Regions from separate parts of the Stenotrophomonas sp. STEN022 genome, predicted to be linked through region 1. Evidence: riboswitches for the same ligand, from Rfam matches in the RefSeq annotation. Region 1 holds a riboswitch; the other holds the start of a gene.
What was found. Region 1 has a riboswitch for cobalamin ahead of ACVOMF_RS02210 (ribonucleoside-diphosphate reductase subunit alpha). Riboswitches for the same ligand answer to the same signal wherever they lie in the genome.
Positions count from the first base shown of each region.

Region 2: linked by a shared signal. The riboswitch ahead of btuB (TonB-dependent vitamin B12 receptor) and the one ahead of ACVOMF_RS02210 (ribonucleoside-diphosphate reductase subunit alpha) in region 1 are both predicted to bind cobalamin.

Region 1 covers NZ_JBRREG010000005.1:1,581-4,788, reverse strand. Annotated here, with positions in the region: gene ACVOMF_RS02210 (ribonucleoside-diphosphate reductase subunit alpha) at 1-1,291, opposite strand, end outside; cobalamin riboswitch at 1,563-1,779, opposite strand; gene ACVOMF_RS02205 (DUF2884 family protein) at 2,049-2,858, shown strand; gene ACVOMF_RS02200 (VWA domain-containing protein) at 3,036-3,208, opposite strand, start outside.
Region 2 covers NZ_JBRREG010000077.1:18,643-21,850, reverse strand. Annotated here, with positions in the region: gene cobT (nicotinate-nucleotide--dimethylbenzimidazole phosphoribosyltransferase) at 1-911, opposite strand, end outside; cobalamin riboswitch at 1,196-1,432, shown strand; gene btuB (TonB-dependent vitamin B12 receptor) at 1,548-3,208, shown strand, end outside.

The sequences.
Region 1 (3,208 bases):
TGATCTCCAGAATCTCGGTGCACAGGTTGGACAGGTGGATCACGTTGCCCGCGCGCAGGGTCTGGTTGCTGGCCAGGTTGCACTTGTCCTTGAACGTCATCCAGCCATTGCCGGTCTCAGCAAGGGTGCGCATCATCCGCGAATACAGCTTGCGTGCCGACACGGTCTTGCGCGCCTTGCCCTGGGTTTCCGCCTGCACATAGGCCTGCTCGAAGGCCGGGCCGAACAGGTCGGTCAACTCCGGCACCACGCGCGGATCGAACAGCGACCATTCCTGGTCAGCCTCGACGCGCTGCATGAACAGGTCCGGCACCCAGTTGGCCAGATTGAGGTTGTGGGTGCGGCGTGAATCATCACCGGCGTTGTCGCGCAGTTCGAGGAAGTCCTCGATGTCGGCGTGCCAGGTTTCCAGATAGACGCAGGCCGCGCCCTTGCGCTTGCCGCCCTGGTTGACCGCAGCCACCGAGGAATCCAGTGTCTTCAGCCACGGCACGATGCCGTTGGAGTGGCCGTTGGTGGACTTGATCAGCGAGCCACGCGAACGCACGCGGGTGTAGCTGACGCCGATGCCACCGCTGAACTTGGACAGCTGGGCGATGTCGGCATAGCGGTCGTAGATGGATTCCAGCGAATCCTGCGGCGAGTCCAGCAGGAAGCACGAGGACAGCTGCTCGTGGCTGGTGCCGGCGTTGAACAGGGTCGGGCTGGACGGCAGGTAATCCAGGCTGCCCAGGCGCTGGTACAGCGCCAATGCTTCTGGCACGTCCTCGCTCAGCGCGCTGGCGATGCGCAGGAAGAACTGCTGCGGGGTTTCGATGACCTTGCGCGAATGCGGATGCCGCAGCAGGTAGCGGTCATACATCGTGCGCAAGCCGAAGTAATCGAAGTTCAGGTCGTAGCCCGGATCGATCGCGTCGTTGAGCTTGCGTGCATTGACCTGCACGAAGTTGAGCAGGCGGTCGTTGATCAGGCCGACTTCGTGGCCACGGCCGACCGACTGCGAGAACGCATGGATTTCCTGGCCAGAGACTTCCTTCGCAATGAAGTTGGCCAGCAGGCGCGCGGCCAGGCGGCCGTACTCGGGCTCTTCACCGATCAGCAGGGCGGCGGTACGGATCGACAGCTCATCCAGTTCCTGGGTGCTGGCGCCGTTGTACAGGCCGGAGATGGTGCGCGTGGCCACCCGCATCGGGTCCACCGCGTGCAGGCCTTCGCAGCAACGCTGGATGGCGCGGACGATCTTGTTGAGGTCTACCGGCTCGGTGCTGCCATTGCGCTTGGTCACGCTCATGGCGGTGGCGGTCGGCGGCGGGGTCAGTTCAAAACCGGCTTCAGCCGGAGCGACGTCAGTATGAGTGGCAGTCACGACGATGGTGTCCTTGCAAACGTTATGCACGCAGCTCCTGCCCGCGCAGGAAGCAGAGCCGGTACGGAGCAGCGAGCATGGAAGGACGGCGTCGCAGCAGCCGCGACAGCGCACGACCCAGGGTCGGCAGCAGCCACGGCACCACGTCACCAGCCGTCTTCCCCTCGAAGACACCGCAGCCGGCACCACGCGGTGTGCATCGCGTGGCTGTCGGCAGGTCTTCGGACTCATGGGCAGGAAGGCGGGGGCCTTCTCCTACTCCGCCGCTTCCCAAGGCCTGTGCCTCAGTGCTGTTGGCGGGGTCGTTCCCAATTACCGCTGCGGGGCAGTGCCGGACTAGCCTTGAAGGCATCACCGGCTTCCCTATTAATCCGACGGAAAATTCCGCCAGAACCGACGGAGCACAAGATAGTGGGGGTGTATTACAGGGTCAACACCAAATCTAGTATTTCTTTGCCAAGCCTTGCGGCACAAGGCTTGGACTGTCTGCCGCCCCGGCCGGACACCGGAACCTGCTCGAACGGTGTGCGCAGTCAAGCCTTTTGCAGAGTTTTTTTGTAGGGAAACCACCTGTCTTGACTACGTAAATTTCTGATGAAGTTCCGGGCGTGACTTCCGGCCGACGCAGCCCTTGCCGCGAGCGGCCAAGCTGGCCGCATCCTCCTGCCACGAGCTCGCCGCCATGCGCCTGCTGCCCATCGCCACTTCGCTGGCCCTGCTGCTGCCGCTGGTCGCCCAGGCAGGCACGGTCAAGGCGCCGGAGCTGTCCGCTGACCAATGCGGCGTGTCCACCGACTACAACGTGCTGGTCGACGGCGGCGGTATCTGGCTGCGTCGCGATACGCTGCCGATGCGCGAGATCGTGTTCCACGACGGCCAGCTGAGCATAGACAACCGCATGCAGACGGTCTCAGCGGAAGATGCACAACGGCTGCGCGCCCTGGAGGATGGCGTGCGCCGGCTGATGCCGGCGGTGACCGGCATCGCCACCGAGTCCGTTGGCATCAGCTTCGATACGTTGGACTCGGTTTACGAAGGCCTCACCGGCAACGCCAACTCCCGCAAAGTGCGCAAGTTGCGCAAGGAGGCCGAGCGCTTTGTCGAACAGACCATCGGCCGCGGCCGCTGGGACCAGGACCTGTTCAATGAAGGTTTCGAAGCACGGGTGCAGGATGCCGCCGAGAGCCTGAGCGGCTCCATCGCCCGTAGCATGCTGTGGGCGGTATTCACCGGTGGCGAGGACAAGCTGGATGCGCGCGCGGACAAACTCGATGCCGAACTGGAGCAACGCCTGGAAGGGCGCGCTGCTGCCCTGGAGCAGCACGCGCGCTCACTGTGCACGCAGGTACAGGCGCTGGATAGGCTGCAATCGGCACTGGAATTCCGCTTCGATGGCCAACCACTGCAGATGATGCGCGTGAGCGGCGATGGCGCGACGATGGCGGCGCGCGAGCAAGGCCAGGACGACAGCATTCCGTTGCCAACGAGGTAAAAGCGTGCCATCGGTAGTGCCGAGCCATGCTCGGCAGAGACGTTACCGGGAAAGTCCCTGCCGAGCATGGCTCGGCACTACAGGGCATGGCCTTGGAAGCTGGCAATCTGCAAACGGCCCAAAAGCCTACCCCTCCCAAACCCTCCCCTTGGCTTCGCCAAAGGGAGGGAGCACAGCTCAGCCCTTCGGCAGCTGCGCCAGCTCCTCGCGCACCAGCTTCACCACCAGCTTGTCCAGGGTGTCGACCGAATAGTTCTCCACCTCATGCACGGTCTCGCTGCCCGGGCCGCTGGAGGGATCACTGGCGTCCTTGTAGGTGAGGAAGATGAAACGCCCGCCGGTGTACTGCG
Region 2 (3,208 bases), on a different contig from region 1:
TCCAACAAGCGGATGTGACCACGCTCGGCAGACTGGTGCGAGAACAGCAACCACAGCCGCACGCTCGGGTTGATACGCACGGCGGCCAATGCCGCAGCGGAGACAATGAAGCCATCCACCAACACTGGGATGCGCCGTTGCGCAGCGGCAATCATCGCCGCGCTGATCGCTGCGATTTCCAATCCACCCACGCGCTGCAGTGCCTCGCAAGCAGGGAACTCCGCTGCATTGATCGCCTCGCCGTGCAGACCCAGCGCACGTGCGATCAGGTTCTTCTTCTGCACCATGCGCACCGCGTCCAGGCCAGTACCGGCGCCAACCAACTCGTCCAATGGCAACGGGCCAAGCACGGCAGCGATGGCACTCGCAGCAGTGGTGTTGCCGATGCCCATCTCGCCGAACACCAACAAATCCGCACCATCGGCACAGGCAGCCTCCACCGCGCGGCGACCCGCATCGAAGGCAGCGTCCAGATCGACTGCCGACATCGCCGGGCCTGCACTGAAGTCAGCAGTACCACGCAGGGTCTTGGCACTGACCACGCCGGCAATCGCTGTGGTGGCGCGGCTGCCCACATCCCACACGTGCAGTGGCAGGCCCAATTCGCGCGCCAGCACCGCAATGGCAGCACCGCCGCCGGCGAAGTTGTGCAGCATCTGCACCGTCACTTCGGCCGGGTAAGCCGACACGCCCTGCGCGGTCACGCCGTGGTCGCCTGCGAACACCACCACCGGCACACGCTGCGCCACCGGCTGATCCACGCCTTGCAGCGCAGCCAGTTCAACGGCCAATGTCTCCAAACGACCCAGGGCGCCTTCCGGCTTGGTCAGCTGGCGCTGGCGCAGCAGCGCGCGCTGCCGGTATTCCTGCGAAGGCTGGCCGCAGGCCTGCCCGTACCATGTTTCTGTCACGACACTTCCGATACTGCGTTTGCAGCGCGCATTCTAGCCACTCGGCAACAGTGCTGTGCAGGGCTTGTTTCGCCCGCCCCCAATCAAATCGAACTCATGCAACACGTAGCCCGGGTGAGCGCAGCGCACCAGGGGAACGAGATTGCAGCACCGCTGCAAGCCTGCGGCGCCATGAGCTCCCCGGGTGCGCTGACGCTTACCCGGGCTACGTTGAGCTGCGGTTGCAGACACTGAACTATGCCGGCCGTTGCCGCCCATTCCGGCAACGCTGGCGGCAATGGCATAGAATGCGCGCACTTTCGGGTGACCGACCGGCATTGCCGATCGGTTGAAACGGGAAGCCGGTGCCGCGCACTGCTGGAACTCCAGCATGTCGCCATTCCGGCACTGCCCCCGCAACGGTAAGCAGGACAAGTCCAGACATGGCGCCACTGTGCACGGCACGGGAAGGCGTCTGGACGGAAGCGGCGCACGCCGCCTCGCCTGCGAGTCCGGAGACCGGCCCGGAAGCCGACTGGTTGCGATGCGGAGGGCATGGCGGCGGCTGTAGCGCCGTGTGCGCCGCCTCCGTCTTCTCCCTCTTCTGGCAGCCTCCCCAATCCGCCTGCGCGGGAGCGTGCAGGCCCAGGAGCTTCCATGAAACTGTCTTACCACACCCTTTCGCTCTCCCTTGCCCTGGCATTGCCGGGCGTTGCGGCCGCGCAGAACGCACCGACCGAGCTGGACGATGTCACCGTCACCGCGACCCGCACCCCGATCTCCATCGAGAACAGCGTGGTGCCGGTGCAGGTCATCGACCGTGCGCAGATCGACCACAGCCAGGCCAACTCGCTGCAGGACCTGCTGCGCGGCCGCGCCGGCCTGGACTTCGCCAACCAGGGCGGCAACGGCAAGATCACCTCGCTGTTCCTGCGTGGCAGCAACTCCAACCAGGTGCTGGTGCTGGTGGACGGCGTGCGCGTGGCCTCGGCCACCAGCGGCATGGCCGCCCTTCAGGACCTGCCGGTTGACCAGATCGAGCGGATTGAAATCGTGCGTGGCCCGCGTTCGAGCCTGTATGGCTCCGAGGCCATCGGCGGCGTGATCCAGATCTTCACCCGCAACGCTGGCCAGGGCCTGCAGCAGAACCTGGCGATCACCGCCGGCAGCAACAACCTGCGCCAGGTCAGCGCCGGTTTCAGCAACCGCGGTGAGCGCGGCTGGATCTCGGCCCAGGGCGGCTACCAGAAGACCGACGGCATCAACGCCTGCCGCGGCACCGCCGCTGGCTGGGGCGCCGGCTGCTTCGCCGATGAGCCGGACCGCGATGGCTACCGCAACACCTCCATCAACGTGCGCGGTGGCTACGCCCTGACCGACACGCTGAGCCTGGAAGGCCATGTGCTCAACGCCGACAGCTTCAACGAATACGACGGCAGCATCTTCGGCGGCAACGAGGCCGACAACCGCCAGCAGGTCTACGGTGCCAAGCTCGCCTGGGCCGCATCGGATAGCTTCCGTCTGAGCGCACAGCTTGGCCGCAACCGCGATGAGGCTGACAACTACTTCGCCAACGCTGCCACTGGTACCCGCAGCTTCGCCAGCGCCTTCGATACCCGCCGCGACACCGCCAGCGTGCAGGGCGACTTCAGCTTCGCCGAAGGCCAGCAGATCACCGCTGGCGCTGATTGGCAGAACGACAAGGTCACCAGTTCCACCGCCTTCGACATCGACCAGCGCGACAACCTCGGCGTGTTTGCCGAATACCAGGGCCAGTTCGGCGCGCACTCGCTGCAGGCCAGCGTGCGCAATGACGACAACGAGCAGTTCGGCAACCACACCACCGGCAGCCTGGGCTACGGCTTTGCCTTCGGCAACGGCTTCCGCCTGACCGCCAGCGCCGGCACCGGCTTCAAGGCACCGACCTTCAACGACCTGTACTACCCGGGCTTCAGCAACCCGAACCTGAAGCCGGAAGAATCCAAGAGCCTGAACCTCGGCATCGCGCAGTACGCCGACAACTGGAACTGGACCTTCAATGCATACGAAACCCGCGTCGACCAGCTGATCGGCTATGACAGCAACTTCGACCTGGTCAACGTTGCCGAAGCCCGCATCCGCGGCGCCGAGCTGACCGGCTACCTGTCGCTGGCCGGCTTCGACATCAACGCCCAGGCCAGCTTCACCGACCCGCGCGACCATACCTCCGGCGCTGCCACCTATGACAACCTGCTGGCCCGCCGCGCGCGCACCAGCGGCCGTCTGGACGTGGACAAGAACTTCGGCCCGCTGCGTCTGGGCGTGACCGCTGCAGGCAG